DNA from 2 places in the Aeromicrobium sp. 636 genome. Region 1 is predicted to be linked to the other one. Evidence: riboswitches for the same ligand, from Rfam matches in the RefSeq annotation. Region 1 holds a riboswitch; the other holds the start of a gene.
What was found. Region 1 has a riboswitch for S-adenosylmethionine ahead of thrC (threonine synthase). Riboswitches for the same ligand answer to the same signal wherever they lie in the genome.
Positions count from the first base shown of each region.

Region 2: linked by a shared signal. The riboswitch ahead of GL325_RS09390 (hypothetical protein) and the one ahead of thrC (threonine synthase) in region 1 are both predicted to bind S-adenosylmethionine.

Region 1 covers NZ_WNJU01000002.1:159,120-167,951, reverse strand. The annotation lists gene GL325_RS07425 (hypothetical protein) at 1-1,793, shown strand, start outside; gene groL (chaperonin GroEL) at 1,849-3,486, opposite strand; gene GL325_RS07415 (cold-shock protein) at 3,592-3,795, opposite strand; gene GL325_RS07410 (MoaD/ThiS family protein) at 3,895-4,173, opposite strand; gene thrC (threonine synthase) at 4,210-5,481, opposite strand; SAM riboswitch class I at 5,490-5,602, opposite strand; gene otsB (trehalose-phosphatase) at 5,692-6,465, opposite strand; gene GL325_RS07395 (LytR C-terminal domain-containing protein) at 6,493-7,077, opposite strand; gene GL325_RS07390 (DUF3263 domain-containing protein) at 7,079-7,369, opposite strand; gene GL325_RS07385 (trehalose-6-phosphate synthase) at 7,480-8,832, shown strand, end outside.
Region 2 covers NZ_WNJU01000002.1:568,806-577,637, forward strand. The annotation lists gene GL325_RS09375 (MFS transporter) at 1-215, opposite strand, end outside; gene GL325_RS09380 (AarF/ABC1/UbiB kinase family protein) at 287-1,960, opposite strand; gene GL325_RS09385 (hypothetical protein) at 2,243-2,488, shown strand; gene GL325_RS09390 (hypothetical protein) at 2,508-2,768, opposite strand; SAM riboswitch class IV at 2,796-2,910, opposite strand; gene GL325_RS09395 (heavy metal translocating P-type ATPase) at 3,060-5,000, shown strand; gene GL325_RS15985 (GMC oxidoreductase) at 5,041-6,642, shown strand; gene GL325_RS09405 (hypothetical protein) at 6,639-7,106, shown strand; gene GL325_RS09410 (nuclease-related domain-containing protein) at 7,118-7,900, opposite strand; gene GL325_RS09415 (hypothetical protein) at 7,964-8,278, shown strand; gene GL325_RS09420 (hypothetical protein) at 8,451-8,832, shown strand, end outside.

The DNA of each region.
Region 1 (8,832 bases):
CCCTCATCGGACTTCCCGTCCTGTTCGCGGGCATCTACACCGCACTCGTCATGGGGGCGACCGACCTCACGTTCGCCGTCGTGCTCTACCTGCCGATCATGCTGCTGATCGTCCTGCTGACGATCCCGGCCTTCGGCGTCACCGCGCGGGCACGACGCGACGAACTCGACCTGCTCGCGTCGACCGGAGGGACGCAGGCCGATCTGCGTCGCACCATCACGGCCGTCGGCCTGGTGACCGGCGTTCTCGGTGCCGCGGGAGGCTTGCTGCTCGCCGTGCCCGGGTGGCTCGCACTCGTCGCGGTGATCAACCGCCTCGACGAGGGACAGCACACCGTCGCATCGCTGGGCGACCTCGCGCTGTGGCCCTTCCTCGCGGCGGTGGCCGTGGGCTCCTCCGTCGCGGCGGCGCTCATCACCGCCGCGACGTTGCCCGCGACGCCCGCCGGACGGGACACCCGGCCCGGCCGTCGATGGCTCGCCGTCGGCATCGTGCTCGTGGCCGCCGGGGCGCTCGGCATCGCCTCGAGAAGCTCCGACTCGATCTTGATCGCCGCCTGGACGACGCTGCTCGGCGCCGGAGTCGCGCTCATGACGCCGACACTGGTCCACGTCACGAGCAAGGCGTCGGCGGCACTGCCACTGCCGGCACGCCTCGCCGCCCGTGACGCCGACCGCCACCGCATGCGCACGGCGCCGGCGATCGCCGCGGTCATGGCGGGCGTCGCGGCCGTCACCGCACTGGGCATCGGCTCGTTCAGCGACAACCAGGACCGCCTCACCGAATCGGTGATCTACCCCCTCCCCGTCGGTGCGGTCACGGTGTACGGCGAGTCCGCCGAGGCCCTCGAGTCGGCCGTGCGCGCCGGAGCCTCGGAGGGGGTGGCCCTGCTGCCGATGGGGACCCCCGCCGAGGACGAACACGTCTCCGTGGAGTTCTCGCATTCCGGACCCTCCGGAATCCAGTACGACAACACCCGGTTCGACGTGGTCGTCGCCGATGCCGACACGGTGCAGGGTTGGGGCGTGGCACTGGAGCCCGAGGCCGTCGCTGCGCTCGACGCGGGACGTGCCCTCGCCGGCCCCACGGCCGCCGTCCGCAACGGTCGCCTCGCCGCAACGCTCGAGGACGTCGACGCCGAGGAGTCCGGCTCGGGGACACCGCTGGTGATTCCCGCCGTGCCTGCCGACCTCGAGGGTGAACCGGTGCCCGACGGGGTCAGGAGCCCGCTCGCGCGCGTCGTCATCCCGCCGGACCTGGCCCGGTCGCTCGGCCTGGACTTCGTGGCCACGTCCGCCGTCGTCGATCGCCGCGGTCCGGCGCCCTCCGACGACCAGCTGACGGCGCTGGAGAAGGTGCCCGGCGTCAGCGTCGAGGTCCAGCAGGAGGCCCGCTTCGCGAGCTACCACCTGATCTTCGTCCTGCTCACGCTGCTGGGCGTGGGTGTCGTCGGCCTCGCCACCGCGACCGCCGTCGCGCTGGCCCGGCTGGACGGGCGCGAGGACGCCGCGACCCTCGTCTCCGTCGGCGCTCGCCCGTCGACGACGCGGTGGAGCGCTGCGGCCGCCGCCCTGCTGATCGGCGGGCTCGGGAGCATGCTGGGCCTGCTCGTCGGGGTCCTGCCCGGCATGCGGGCTGCGACGTCGATGACCGGTGGCTACGGCGAGGCGTTCGTCGCCATCCCGTGGGCCCTGCTGGCCACGGTCGGCATCGCCATCCCCCTCGTGGTCGCGGGCGTCGCCTTCGCCACTGCGCCGGTGCGCAGCGAGCACGCGACCTCGAGCCTGCGCTGAACGCACGGAACCCCGGCACCGAGGTGCCGGGGTTCCGTGAGGTACAGCAGTGGACTCAGAAGCCCATGCCGCCCATGCCACCCATGTCGCCCATGTCCGGCGCGCCACCGGCGGCGGCGGGCTCGGGCTTGTCAGCGACGACAGCCTCGGTCGTCAGGAACAGCGCGGCGATGGACGCGGCGTTCTGCAGCGCCGAGCGCGTCACCTTGGCGGGGTCGATGATGCCCGAGGCGATCATGTCGACGTACTCGCCGGTGGCCGCGTTGAGGCCCTGGCCGGGCTCGAGGTTCGCGACCTTCTCGGCCACGACTCCGCCCTCGAGGCCCGCGTTGATGGCGATCTGCTTCAGCGGGGCCGACACAGCCAGGCGCACGATGTTCGCGCCGGTCGCCTCGTCACCGGTGAGCTCGAGCTTCTCGAACGCGGCCTTGCTGGCCTGGACCAGCGCGACGCCACCACCGGGGACGATGCCCTCCTCGACGGCCGCCTTCGCGTTGCGAACGGCGTCCTCGATGCGGTGCTTGCGCTCCTTGAGCTCGACCTCGGTGGCCGCGCCGACCTTGATGACGGCCACGCCGCCGGCCAGCTTGGCGAGGCGCTCCTGGAGCTTCTCGCGGTCGTAGTCCGAGTCGCTGTTCTCGATCTCGGCCTTGATCTGGGCCACGCGGCCGGCGATCTGGGCCTCGTCGCCGCCACCCTCGACGATGGTGGTCTCGTCCTTGGACGTGACGACCTTGCGCGCCGTGCCCAGCAGGGTCAGATCGGCGTTCTCGAGCTTGAGACCGACCTCCTCGCTGATGACCTCGCCACCGGTGAGGATCGCGATGTCGGTCAGCATGGCCTTGCGGCGGTCACCGAAGCCGGGGGCCTTGATGGCGACCGACTTGAAGGTGCCCTTGAGCTTGTTGACGATGAGGGTGGCCAGGGCCTCGCCCTCGACGTCCTCGGCGATGATCGCCAGCGGCTTGCCGGTCTGCATGACCTTCTCCAGCACCGGGACCATGTCCTTCACGGTGCTGATCTTGCTGTTGACGATCAGGATGTACGGATCCTCGAGGACCGTCTCCATGCGCTCGGGATCGGTGACGAAGTAGCCCGACAGGTGACCCTTGTCGAACCGCATGCCCTCGGTCAGCTCGAGGTCGAGGCCGAACGTGTTCGACTCCTCGACCGTGATGACGCCTTCCTTGCCGACCTTGTCCATGGCCTCGGCGATGATCTCGCCGACCGTCGGGTCGGCGGCCGAGATGGACGCGGTGGAGGCGATCTGCTCCTTGGTCTCGACGTCCTTGGCCATGTCCAGCAGCTGGGCGCTGATGGCCTCGACCGCGGTCTCGATGCCCTTCTTCAGGCCCATCGGGTTGGCGCCGGCGGCCACGTTGCGCAGACCCTCGCGCACGAGCGCCTGGGCCAGGACGGTGGCCGTCGTGGTGCCGTCACCGGCGACGTCGTCAGTCTTCTTGGCGACTTCCTTGACGAGCTCGGCGCCGATCTTCTCGTAGGGGTCCTCGAGCTCGATCTCCTTGGCGATGGAGACGCCGTCGTTCGTGATCGTGGGGGCTCCCCACTTCTTCTCGAGGACGACGTTGCGGCCCTTCGGGCCGAGGGTGACCTTCACGGCGTCGGCGAGCTGGTTCATGCCGCGCTCGAGCCCGCGCCGGGCTTCTTCGTTGAATGCGATGGACTTAGCCATGGGTGCGTGTCTCCGACAATGGGTAGAAGTGGATCTAGCACTCTCACTATACGAGTGCTAATCACCACAACTCAAGCCACCCCGCACCGGGGCCGATCCAGCCCGTCAGTGCTGAGGCTGCACGTTCTCGGCCTCGCGTCCCTTCGGGCCGTCGACGACCTCGAGTTCGACGGTCTGACCGTCCTCGAGGGTCTTGAAGCCGTTGATCGCGATCTTCGACCAGTGGACGAACACGTCGTCCTGGCCGTCGACGGCGATGAAGCCGTACCCCTTGTCGGAGTTGAACCACTTGACGGTGCCATGCACCATGTGACCACCTGTTCTGCGCGAAAAGGCCCGCGGCCGGACCCACCTCCAGCGTATCGCCAGCCGTGGCCGCAGCGTGAATCGGATCCGGCGATCGGTGGCTCAGCAGCCGCCGGCGACCGCCGGGATGATCGAGATCTGCGTGCCGTCGACCGTGCGGGTGTCGAGACCGTCGGCGAAACGGACATCCTCCTCCGCCACGTACACGTTCACGAACCGGCGCAACTTGCCGTCCTCGTCGACGATCCGCGCCCGGATGCCGGGGTAGGTCGCCTCGAGCGACTCGATCACGGCGCTGAGGTTCTCGCCCTCGGCGCTGACCTGGGACTCGTCGTTCGTGTAGCTGCGCAAGATGGTGGGGATACGGACGGACACGGCCATGGGGTGCTCCTCAGAAGAAGGGGTGGGTCGGACGGATCAGGCGATGCCGGCCGCGGTGAAGGCGTCGTAGGTGGGGGCGATGGTCGCTCGCGGACCGACCGAGCCGGCGACGGCGTCGAGCGTCTTGAGGCCGTGGCCGGTGTTGATCACGACGGTCTCGAGCGACGGGTCGAGCTGCCCGGTCTCGACGAGCTTCTTCAACACGGCCACCGTGGTGCCGCCGGCGGTCTCGGTGAAGATCCCCTCCGTGCGCGCCAGCAGGACGATCGCGTCGCGGATCTGCTCGTCGTCGACCTCCTCGACGGCGCCCTGGGTGGCTCGCGCGATGTCGAGCACGTAGACGCCGTCGGCGGGGTTGCCGATCGCCAGCGACTTGGCGATCGTGTCGGGCTTGACCGGGCGGATCGCGTCGACGCCATCCTTGAAGGCGGTCGCGACGGGATTGCAGCCCCGGGCCTGCGCGCCGAAGATCCGGCAGGGCTTGTCCTCGACCAGCCCGAGCTCGACGAGCTCCCGGAAGGCCTTGTGCACCTTGGTCAGCTGCGAGCCCGACGCGACCGGGATGACCACCTGGTCCGGGAGTCGCCAGCCCAGCTGCTCGGCGATCTCGTAGCCGAGGGTCTTGGAGCCCTCGGCGTAGAACGGCCGGACGTTCACGTTGACGAACGCCCAGCCCGGGTCCTCACCGGCGATCTCACTGGCGAGCTTGTTGACGTCGTCGTACGTGCCGTCGACGGCCACGAGGTTGTCGGTGAAGATCGCCGAGTTGACCTGCTTGGGCGTCTCGAGGTCGCTCGGGATGAACACGACGGTGCGGATGCCGGCGCGGGCCCCGGCCGCGGCGACCGCGTTCGCCAGGTTGCCGGTGGACGGGCAGGCGAAGACCTTGCTGCCGAACTCGCGCGCGGCACTCAGCGCACAGGCCACGACGCGATCCTTGAAGGAGTTGGTCGGGTTGGTGCTGTCGTCCTTGACCCACAGTCGCGTCAGGCCCAGCTCGGCGGCGAGGTTGCGCGCGTCGAGCAGCCGGGTGAAGCCGGGCTCGAGGTTGGGGCTGGTCTCGATGTCGTCCGGCACGGGCAGCAGCGCCTTGTAGCGCCAGATGTTCGCGGGCCCGGCCTCGATCTGCTCGCGGGTGACGGTGCCGAACTCGTAGCCGATCTCGAGCGGACCGAAGCACTCGTAACAGGCGTAGTGCGGGCCGAGCTCGCGCGTCGCTCCGCACTCGCGGCACTTCAGGCACGTCGCCTTGCCGAAGGCGCCCTCACGCAGGGGGGTGGTGGTCTGGTCCGGGGTCGTGACGCTCACGAAGGCTCCATTCATCTCTCCGGGCCGGCGTTCGGCCACGGACGGAATTAGCACCTGGCCGGTGATCGGCTGGTTGCTGGGGCTTCGTCGGGCCGTGTCCCTCTGCCCCTCGGGATGAGTGGGTTCAGCGTAGGACGGCGTCTCACGATACGTCTACTACGTCCAAGTGATGAGACGGACGCGGTGAGGTGCGGCAGGCGCGGTGACCGGTCAGGCGGGCACGAGCGAGTCGGCCAACTCGTTCAGCCACGTCGCGACGGCGTCGGGGCCGTCGAGGACGACGTCCGCGAGCGGCACCAGCGCATCCTGCTCGGCCGAGGCCGAGCACACCAGCGTGACGTCGATGCCGTCGGCGCGCAACGCGAGTCCCTCCTCGAAGGCGGGGAGGTCGCCGAGGTCGTCACCGGCGTACATGACGATGTGGGGCTGCGTCGGCTCGATCGCCCGGCGCAGCGCTTGGCCCTTGTCCGAGCCCGACGCACGCAACTCGATGACCTGGCGACCCGGCTCGAGGTGCAGACCGACCTCGGCGGCGAGCGCCTCGATCTGGGGTCGCAACTCGTCGAGCAGACCCGGGGCGACCCCGCGGGTGTGCAGCGCGATGGCCAGTCCCTTGTCCTCGACACGGATCCGCGAGGCGCCATGGTCCTCGAGCCACTGCGGCAGGCAGTCGGCGAGGTCGGAGACGCCCTGCGGGCGGCTGGGGCGGCGGACCTGGCCGGTGGCCGCGTCCCAGCGCTCGGCTCCGTACTGCCCGAAGACGACGAGGTGCTCCAGACCGGGGCCCTCCTCGAACCGGCCGAGTCGGCGGACCTGGTCGACCGGGCGCCCGGTGATGATCACGATCGCGCCCAGCACGGGCCCGAGACGACGCAGGGCGTCCAGCGACTTCGGGTGGATGTACGCCGCCTCCGGGTCCTCCACGATCGGAGCGAGTGTTCCGTCGAAGTCGAGGGCCAGCAGCATCTGCCCCGGGTCGGTCATGTCCCCATTATGGCGCGGCACGAAAGCTCACCGGGGGCTGGCCAGCACGACGGTGAGCGACGACGAGGACATGTTCGCGGTGGCGGGCATGAGCCGGACGATGCCCAGGTCCTGACCCAGCAGCGCGGCCTCGGCCTGCTGTCCCGCGGGGAAGTAGACCGTGTCCTGTGGCACGCTGCCGCGCCAGTCGGAGACCGCCGCGACGTTCCAGCCGGCACCCCGGGCCTGCCCGGCGACCCGGGCGGCCAGACCGCCGATGCCGATCTGGTTGTAGACGCCGACCGCGATCGAGCGGGTCGCGGTGGGCTCGACGGTCGGCTCGGTCGTGGGCTCCGGCTTGGGCTTCTTCGTCGCCTTCGCCGTGGGCTCGGACTTCTCGGACTTCTGCGCCTTCGGCTTCTTGGTGGCCGTGGGCTCGGCGCTGGCGCCCTTCGACACCTCGGCGGACGCGGCCGGGGGGTCGTCGCTGCGGACGACGCTGATGATGGCCACACCCCCGAGAGCACCCAGGACGAGCCAGACGGCCGGCAGGACGATCAGCGACCACGTGGGCCGGGGACGGCCGAGGTCACGACGATCCTCGGGACGCTCGGGCTCGGGCTCGTGCTCCACCTCAGCGGTCGGAGCCGGTGCGGCGGGCCTGACGCTGGCGCTGACGCTGCGAGCGCAGGCGACGGAGCCGCTTGACGAGCAGGGGGTCGTGCGCGAGCGCCTCTTCGGAGTCGATCAGCGCGTTGAGGATCTGGTAGTAGCGCGTGGCGGTCATGTCGAACTTGTCGCGGATCGCCTGCTCCTTGGCGCCGGCGTACTTCCACCACAGCCGCTCGAGCTCGAGCATCTCGCGGTCGCGATCGGACAATGTGCCCTCGTGGACCACCGGGTCGTGACTCTCCACCGCTGCCATGGCTCGATGGTACCGGCGGAATCACACGGTTGTCATTCATGTCGGCGAATCGACGCCCGGACGCCCGTCAGTCCCACGCGCGTGCGCCCGTTCTCATCTAGGGTGGGCCCATGGCGCCCGAGCAGACCGACTTCCTCGTGATCGCCAACCGCCTCCCCGTCGACCGTCTCGTCGGTCCCGACGGCGAGGTGTCCTGGCGCAAGTCCCCCGGCGGCCTCGTGACCGCCCTCGAGCCCGTGATGAAGGTCAAGGGCGGAGCCTGGATCGGCTGGCACGGCGCGTCCGACGAGGACCTGCCCGAGTTCGTCCACGACGGCCTGCGCCTCGTCCCGGTCCCGCTGTCCGAGCAGGAGGTCGAGGACTACTACGAGGGGTTCTCCAACGGCACCCTGTGGCCGCTCTACCACGACGTGGTCGTCACGCCGGAGTACCACCGCGAGTGGTGGGACGCCTACGTCACCGTGAACCGGCGCTTCGCCGAGAAGGCGGCCTCGCTGGCCGCTCCGGGCGCGATCGTGTGGGTGCAGGACTACCAGCTCCAGCTCGTGCCCCAGATGCTGCGCGAGCTGCGGTCCGACCTGTTGATCGGGTTCTTCCTGCACATCCCCTTCCCCCCGACCGAGCTGTTCCAGCAGCTGCCGTGGCGTCGCCAGATCCTCGAGGGCCTGCTGGGCGCCGATCTCGTCGGCTTCCAGATGCCCGGCGGCGCCCAGAACTTCGCCCGGTTGGTCCGCCAGCGCGTCGGCCACCGCACCGTGAAGGACACCGTCTTCCTGCCCGACGGCCGCAAGGTCATCGCGAAGGCCTACCCGATCTCGATCGACGCGCGCGGGTTCGAGCAGCTCTCGCGCACACCCGAGGTGATCGCCCGGGCCCAGGAGATCCGCGACAGCCTGGGCAACCCGCGCCACGTCCTGATCGGCATCGACCGGCTCGACTACACCAAGGGCCTGCCCCAGCGCCTGCGTGCGTTCGGCGAGCTCGTCAGCGACGGCGTGATCGACGTCGACGACGCCGTGTTCGTCCAGGTCGCGACCCCCTCGCGCGAGCGGGTCCAGCAGTACCGCATCCTGCGCGACGACATCAATCGGCTGGTCGGCCGCATCAACGGCGACATGGGACGCATCGGCCAGCAGCCGATCCAGTACCTGCACGCGTCCTTCCCCCGCGAGGAGATGGCCGCGATGTACCGCGCTGCGGACGTCATGGTCGTCACCCCGCTGCGCGACGGCATGAACCTCGTGGCGAAGGAGTACATCGCCACGCGCTGGGACGACCGCGGCGCCCTGGTCCTGAGCGAGTTCGCCGGTGCCGCGGGCGAGCTCAGACAGGCCTTCCTGGTCAATCCCCACGACATCAACGGCATGAAGCAGGCGATGGTCGACGCGATGCAGGCCAGCCCCGTCGACCTGCGCAAGCGCATGCGCGCCCTGCGCAAGCAGGTCATGGAGAACGACATCGTG
Region 2 (8,832 bases), 410 kb from region 1:
CCCGTCAGGAGAGTCGCGGTCACGAGCCACGAGGTGCTGTCTGCCGAGGCGTCCAGGAGGTCGGGAAGCATCGGCAGCAGCGGCAGCAGGAGCGTCTGCTGCAACGAGACGACGATGCCGCACAGCGACAGGGTCGCCACGATGAGCGCGGCGCTGCGCCTCGGTGCTTCCGGCGGCTGGGCGATGGTGGTCGGGGAGGACGTCGAGACAGTCACGGGATCCGTTCGGGGCTGGGGCGTGAACGTTTGTTCACGGCCAGTCAATCAGGTTCCCGCGCTCCGCGCGATCAGCTCGGCCGCGGGGGTCCGGCCGTGCGGTCCGTGCGCGCGACCTTGCGGTCCGTCATGACGATCCAGGCCGCCATGGCGATGCCGCCGCAGACGGCGAACAGGAAGAAGAGCATCGCGAGGCCCGGGTAGCCCAGCACCGTCCAGCTCGACGGCACGCGCATCATCAGGGCGGCACCCAAGATGGTGGCCGCGATGATGATGCCGAGCGTGACGCGGTTGGCGACCCGCTGGATCACGGTGTGGAGTCGCTGCTCGTCGATCGCGTCGACCTTGACGCGGAACTCGCCGTCGGCGAGCGAGTCCATGATGCGGTTCGCGCGCTCGGGCAGGTGCTCCACGAAGTTCTTCGACTCGATGGCGGCGGCAACGATGCCGCCGGGCGACATCTTCAGGCCGGCGGCCGAGATGTCGGTCGCGTTCTCGCGGATGGCGTCGGTGGGCGAGAAGCCGGGATCCAGGTGCGAGGTGGCCTGGTCGAGGTTCAGCAACGCCTTGCCCACCATCGACATCTCGGCCGGCGGGCGCAGCCCGTGCGCGCCGGACACCCGGCTGAGATCGACCAGCACGGCGCCGACCGCGACGTCCGCGCCGCTGGCGATCGCCTCGGAGACCAGGTGGGCGACGTCGCTGCGGAACGGGCCGGCCTCGAACGAGTCGAGTGGGTGGCCCATGGCGGCCAGGATCGACGAGGTCTCCTCGCCGTCCCCGTCGCTGATGGCCAGCAGCAGCTTGATGATGTCGTGCTGGATGCGTGGGGGGACCGAGGCCGTCATGCCGAGGTCGAGCAGGGCCAGGCGTCCGTCGGGGGTGAGCAGCAGGTTGCCCGGGTGCGGGTCGGCGTGCAGCACCCCGGCGTCGAGGATCATGTGCAGGTACGCGCTGAAGAGCTGCTCGACGATCGGGCGGGCGTCGACGTCGGTGAGTCCCAGTGGGCCGATGTCGGTGACCTTGCGGCCCTCGACGAAGTCCATCGTCAGGATCTTCGAGGTCGTGTACGGCTCGACCGGCTGCGGCACGACGAGCAGGTCGTACGGGGCGGTCAGCTCGCCGAAGGTGACCAGGTTGCGGGCCTCGCGGCGGTAGTCCAGCTCGCCGGCGAGCGAGCGGCGGAACTGGTCGAGCAGCTGACCGAAGCCGAAGCTGCGCCCGATCTCGGTCCGGCGGTCGGCCAGGCGCGCCAGGCGACCCAGCACCTTCATGTCCTCGCGCACGAGCTCGCGAACGTGAGGTCGCTGCACCTTCACGACGACCTCGCGCCCGTTGCGCAGGACCGCGCGGTGGACCTGGCCGAGCGACGCCGCGGCGAGGGGCTTGACGTCGAAGTCGCTGAACCGCTCCTTGAGCGTGGCGCCGAGCTCGGTCTCGACGACCTCACGCACGGTGTCGAAGTCGATCGGCTCGACCTCGTCCTGCAGCCGCTCCAGCGCGGTCGTGTACGACGCGGGCAGCAGGTCGAACCGCGTCGAGAGCAGCTGGCCGAGCTTGATGAAGGTCGGCCCCATCTTCTCCAGGTCGTCCGCGAACGCCTGCGCGCGCTCGGCGTCGCCGAGCGGCGTCTCGTCGTCGATGTCGAACTCGTCGAGCTGGGTTCCGGACAGCAGGTCGGAGCGTCCGTAGCGGCGAACCAGGCGGGCCAACGCGACATAGCGGTTGTCGTGCAGATTCGTCATGGCGCAAGCATGCCGGTCCCGGGCGCGCCATGGGGTGTCCCACCCGAACCCTGCTCGCCGGGACTCGGTGAACTCTGCATCACAGGGGAAGGACCGACGTCACGAACCTCATCGGCAACCCTCGCAACGTCGAAGGTCCAGCGCTGATCCCACGGCGTTTGACCTGTTGCGCCAGGAAGATGCGGGCGTACTGTCGAATGATCGGCTCGTCGATGCGACCTCTACCGATCGGAGTGCGTCATGGCCCTCTCACTGCATGTGCCTCATCTGCACGTCCCTCACGTGGGATCAGCGCAGGACCAAGCCCACCAGGAGAAGACCAAGCCGTCCAAGTTCGGCGGCATCGTCCTCACCATCGGCATGCTCGTGGCCCTCGCCGCCTGGGTGAGCTCCGTCATCGCGCTCCTGAGCCTGGGACCGGTCGAGTTCGGAACGGAGTCCGCCACCGTCGTCGGCTGGACGGCCTTGGGCATCCTCTCGGCGATCAGCCTGTTCATGATGGGCGTCTGGAAGGTCCACCGAGCCTGAGTCGCGACTGTGCGGTGGATCAGGCCATCCAGTCCCACTCGACGTGGAACGTCGAGCCACGTCCGAACCGGACGCCGACGACCTTCGGGTCGCACCGGAGTCGCTCGTTCTCGTCCTTGCGCAGCACCCCGCCGATGCGAAGGATCGCGATCAGCTCGTTCCAGTGCCAGCCGGGGTAGTTCTTCTCGACGTACCTCGCGGTGTGCCCCTTGCCGACGGCGATGAAGTGCGCGTGGCGCAACAACTCGTTCAGTTCGTCGCGGGTGCGGTGTTCGGCCATGGTGGCTCCTCTCTCGAGGGCACGGATGTGCCCGACTTGGTCGTCCCGGTCGGGACGGCCCTGGTCTTCTCCGGAAGGCACCGTGTCGGGCGACGCGGTTGCCGGCCACCACTGTCCGGAGGCGTGGGTGGCTCTCTTGACCTCGGGTGGAAACCTACGCAGATGCGCCGACAAATATCCCTTTTGGAATTGACCGGCGACCGCCGCGATGCGTGGATCTGCTGCAATGACCGCGTATTCTGGAATGTTGGGTGATCCGATCCGAGAACGCGCGGGGGCGAGGCGACAAACATGAGGACCTGGGAGCTGGCCAAGGCTCATCCGTGGGTCGTCGCCACCCTGGCGGCATTGGCAGGCACCTTGGCGCTCGAGCTCTCCGGAGCCCCTGACGCCGCCCAATGGTTCGCCTCGGTGTTCGGCGCAGTCGTCCTGGTCAAGGTCTCGATCGGGATGGTCAAGGACCTCCTGCACGGGCACTGGGGCATCGACATCCTGGCCGTGACGGCCATCGCCTCGACCCTGCTCGTCGGGGAGTACCTCGCAGCGTTGGTCGTGTGCCTGATGTTCACCGGCGGCGAGGCGCTCGAGGACTACGCGGCCGGGCGGGCGAAGCGGAGCCTCTCGGCTCTCCTGGAACGCGCGCCGCAAGTCGCCCACCTGCTGCTGCCCGACGGCACGACGCGCGACGTCGCGATGGAGAGCATCTCCGTCGGCGATCGGCTGCTGGTGCGGCCTGCCGAGGTGGTGCCGGTTGACGGCATCCTCTCCACCGACTCGGACGGACACGCGATCGAGGCCGGCTTCGACGAGTCGTCGCTGACCGGCGAGCCGCTTCCCGTCAGCCGGCGGACCGGCGACGAGATCCTCTCCGGCGTGCTCAACGGCCAACGCGCCGTGGTGCTCGAGGCGACGGCGACCGCCCAGGACTCGCAGTACTCCCGCATTCTTTCCCTGGTGCGGGAAGCCTCCGAGTCCCGCGCGCCGATGGTGCGCCTGGCCGATCGCTACGCCGTGCCGTTCACGATCGTCGCCTACCTGATCGGCGGCCTCGCCTGGTGGCTCTCGGGCGATCCCGTCCGCTTCGCCGAGGTGCTCGTCGTCGCCACCCCGTGCCCGCTGCTGATCGCGGCTCCCGTGGCCTTCCTGGCGGGCATGTCCCGTGCCGCGAAGAACGGCGTCATCGTCAAGTCCGGTGGCACGATCGAGACTCTCGGTCGGGTCCGCACCGCAGCCTTCGACAAGACCGGCACCCTGACGTACGGCCGCCCCGAGCTGCTCGAGATCCGGCCGGCGCCTGGAGCCGACGGGCAACCCTTCCTCGACGAGGACGAGCTGCTGCGGATCACCGGCTCGGCCGAGCAGTACTCCGGTCACGTGCTGGCCGACTCCATCCGGGAGGCGGCCGAGGCACGCGGACTGCGCCTGGTCCCCGCAACCGAGGCCCGCGAGATAGCGACGCACGGCGTGACGGCGGTGTTGGAGGGCCGCGAGGTCGTCGTCGGCAAGGGCTCGTTCGTCCGCGACCACACGACCGGGTTCGAGGTCGCCGACCTCGAGCCGGGGGAGTCCGCCGTCTACGTGGGCGTCGACGGTGTCTTCGCCGGCGTCCTGCTCATCTCCGACCGGCTCCGGGCCAACGCCCGGGCGACACTCGACGAGCTGGACCGACTCGGGGTCCGCCAGCGGATGATCCTCACCGGCGACGCGGCCCCCACCGCGTCGCACATTGCCGCCCAAGCTGGCGTCACCCGCGTCGAGGCCGAACTGCTGCCCGAGGACAAGGTCGGGATCGTCCGCGACGCCGAGCCTGGCCCGGTGATGATGGTCGGTGACGGCGTCAACGACGCGCCCGTCCTCGCGGTGGCCGACGTCGGTGTCGCGATGGGTGCGCGTGGCTCGACCGCCGCCTCCCAGTCCGCCGACGTCGTCATCGTCCGGGACGACATCTCGCGCGCGGCGGTCGCGGTGTCGGTCGGCCAGCGCACCCTGCGGGTCGCGAAGGAGTCGATCTGGGCCGGTATCGCCCTCTCGGTCGTGCTGATGCTCGTCGCCGCGTTCGGCGTCATCCCGGCGATCGTTGGCGCGCTGCTGCAGGAGGTCGTCGATCTGGTGGCGATCGCCAACGCGCTGCGGGCGACCCGGGCCGGCCGCGATGAGCTGCGTGACTTCGCGGCACTGCACGACCACTCGGACGAGGCCCACGCCGAGGCTCGCGCGCTGGCGACCGCCTGAATGGGCATCGAGGTGACCGCGCTCACACTAGGTTGAGCGCGTGGATCCTCTCGGGCGCTGGGACGCCGATGTCGTCGTGGTCGGGAGTGGCTTCGGGGGAGCGGTCTCCGCGCTGCGTCTGACCGAGGCCGGGCACTCGGTGCTGGTGCTCGAGAAGGGCCGCCGCCTCAGCGACGCCGACCTGCTCGCGGCCCGGCGTGACCCGCGCGCGTATCTCTGGGCGCCGCGGGCCGGGATGCGCGGGTTCTTCTGGCAGCGCATCTTCCGCCACATGGCGATCATCGGCGGGTCCGGTGTCGGCGGTGGCTCGATCGTCTGGGCCGGCGTCCTGCTCGTACCCGGTGACGAGTTCTACGGCGAGCCCGCTCTGTCGGCCCTCGGAGTCGACTGGAAGACCGAGCTCGCGCCCCATCTCGACCGCGCCGCGCGGATGCTCGGCCGGGTCACGAACCCGCACCACGGCGAGATGGACGACCACCTCCACTCCGCGGCGAAGGCGGTCGGTGCGGAGGCGACGTTCGGGCCGGTGCCGTCGGCGATCTTCTTCGGCCGCCCCGGCGTCACCGAGCCGGACCCGTTCTTCGATGGCGAAGGCCCCGACCGGACGGGCTGCCGGCTCTGCGGCGAGTGCCTGCTCGGTTGCCCCTACGGCGCCAAGAACCAGCTGACCCTCAACTACCTCTTCCTGGCCGAGAAGCGCGGCGTCGAGGTGCGCCCCGAGACCGAGGTCGTCTCGGTGCGACCCGTCGACGGCGGGTACGAGCTCGTGACACGCCACCCGTGGGAGCGCGGTCGCGAGTCGACCGTCCGGGCCCGGCGGGTCGTCCTCGCCGCGGGCGTCCTGGGCACGGTCGAGCTGCTCCACCGTTGCCGCGAGACCGGCGCCCTGTCGCGGATCTCGGACCAGCTGGGTCAGCACGTACGGACGAACTCCGAGGCCCTCACCGCCGTGCTGCAGCCGCGCGGCGACGACCTCTCGCGCGGTCCGACGATCTCGAGCGACTTCCGTCCCGACGAGCGCACCCACACGACGCAGAACCGCTACATGGGCGGTTGGCACATGCGCGCCCAGCTGGGTCCGATGGTCGACGACGACGATCCCGGCCGTCGCGCCCGCCGCGTCGTGCTCTCGATCCTCGGGTCGCCGTTGCGACAGCTGCGCCTGATGACCGCCCACCGCTTCCTGAATCGGCTGACCGTCCTCACGACGATGCAGCGCCTCGACAGCGAGTTCGCTCTCGACCACCGCCGCTCGCCGCTGCGACCGTGGCGCCGGGTGCTGCGGTCCCGGCTGACCGGGGGAGCGCGCCCGCCCAGCAACCTGCCCGTCGCGAACGAGGTCACTCGCGCCTTCGCCGAGGCCTCCGGTGGGCGGCCGCTGAACCTGCTGGGCGAGTCGGTCGGCGGGCTGTCGGTCACCGCGCACATCCTCGGTGGCGCCGTGATGGGCGCGACCGCGGCCGACGGGGTCGTGGACGCGAACCACGAGGTCCACGGCCACCCCGGGCTCTACGTGGCCGACGCCTCCGTCATCCCCGCCAACCTCGGCGTGAACCCCTCCCTGACCATCACCGCCCTGGCCGAGCGCTTCGCGTCCCGGTTCCCGGCGGCGGACGGTCCAGTCCTCTCGGAGAGCCCATGAAGCACGGTGTCCTGTCCCTGCGGCGCGAGTGGTCGTCGCTGCGTCCGCTCGAGCTGGACGAGGTCCTCCACTTCACGGCCGGCGATCTGGCCGCCTCGTTCGTCCCGCCGCTGACCCGGATCGCGCCCGTCGGTCTCGGCCTGATCGGGTTGCGGCACTGGTACGGGAAGCGGTTCGTTCGCGCGGGCGACGGCGCCGCGGGCACGAACCTCGTGTGGCGGGGAGGCAGCTTGGCCGAGACGCTGCCGATGACGCTGACTTCGGGGGTCTCGTTGGCCGACGGGAAGCCCGCGCTCGTGGTCGAGTACGCGGCCGACGCGCCCCGCCCGTGGCGCTGGGTCCGCGACGAGCTCCGCGCAGGCCCCGACGGCACCATCGTCGGCATGACCTTCGTCGACCTTTTCTTGCTGAGGTCCGTGGGTGGAACGCCTTTCCTGCTCACGCCCGACGGTGTGGTGGCCTGACGAACGCTGCGTCAGGTCCGAGCTTTGGTTCGTCGGTCCTTCGAGTTATCCCGGAACTCATTGACTCGCCGTAACAGCCCGGAAGCTGCCGCCCGATCGATCGGGTCACCTCGGAGGTCCTTCAGGTACCGCTTCAGCCGGTATCCGGGGACGAAATCCACTCCGTGAGCATTCGCCGATTCCGGAATCTCGCTCTGCAACGCTCCCCAGATCACGACGACCGGGCGGATGCGGACGGATTGGCCCGCGGATCGCCGCCCGCGAGCCCCGGCCCGGACCACGGTGTCGACGATCCCGTTCGCGCGCAGGCGCGCCTTCTCCGCGGACCGAGCCATACCGTCCCGGTCGGCCGGGTTGAACGTGTTGCGCCATTTCGAGTCGATCGCGACGAGTCCGCCACGACGGGTGACTACGAGGTGGTCGATGTCGCCGTAGGCGAGCTCGATACTGTCCGCCCAACCCCAGACGAGTCGCCGGTGTTTGGCGCTTTTGAGGACCTCCCGAGTGTTTTCTTCGCCCCACGCTCCGCGGAGTTGTCTCATTGCCTCGGGATTGATGGCGAGGAAGGCCATGAAGAGTGCGACTGGGGCGGCGCCCAGGAGAAGTGCATGCGTCAGTCCCATGAGATACCAGCGAAAATTGCCCAGCGGCGAATACCAAATGAGGAACACGGTCGCTAGGAACAGCATGAGGATCACGACTGCCGTCGAGGTGATGACGGTTTTGAGGTTGCGTCGTGCCCAACCGCCGAAGAGTCGGCGCAACTCGCGCCGAGAGAACGTTGTAGGGGCCACCCGGACACTCTCGTCGCTCTAGGCGGACCAGATGAGCTGAACTCCGAAAACGTCAGATGATCAATGGTCGTCCTTGATACCAGCGGGCTGGGCTCGCAGTACAGCGCGGTGAGCTTTCGTCAGCTCAGCATGAACCTGCCGGACGGCCCGTTCTCTGCGGTCCTGCTCACTTTCAGTCCGCAGCCCATCCACGAGGACGTGCAGTCGCTGAAACTCCGCGTCTCGTTCCTCCTGGGATCGCTCGAACAGGCGCCCCCAAGCCTTCTCCCTGCGAGTGGCCCGGATGCCGTTCTCGATGAAGACGACTACGAGGGCCAACAACACCAGCCACACGGGAACCATGACGCGGAGATTAGCGTCGGACCGCCGTCATCGTGATGGGTTTTACCTGTTTCCGCAGGCCCCTGGTCCGCGCGGCAAAGAGAATCCTCATCCCAAAAACAGAGTGACCTGTCGCACATTTTTCTTCGGATTTGTCCCATCCGGTTCCGTGACCGCACCGAACCACGCATAGGAGGTCGGAGGTCCCGGCCGCTGAAATGGGGAAATCATGAAGAAGACAATCCTTGCCCTGCTGGCACTGGTGTTGACAGCAGGCATGACCGGTCTCGTGGGGTCGCCGGCCGAGGCCGCCACGGCCCAGCGATCCAGCACGAAGGTCGGGTACACGCGGGTGGTCGTCGCGCCCGCCGTGTACGACCTCATCGGTAGCGCCGGCATCACGCCTGCTCCGGTCCAGGGTGCGAAGGCGGGGGCCTTCAAGGGCACGCTGGCCGCGAAGTTCCCGATCACCGGGTACCGCCTGCGGGGCCTGCGGATCAAGCACAGCGGCGGCCTGAACCTGAGCGCCGGCTCCGCGACGATCACCGTGTCGCGCTTCAACATCGATCTCGCCCGCCTGCGGGTGAGCGGCAGGGTCAACGGGACCGTCG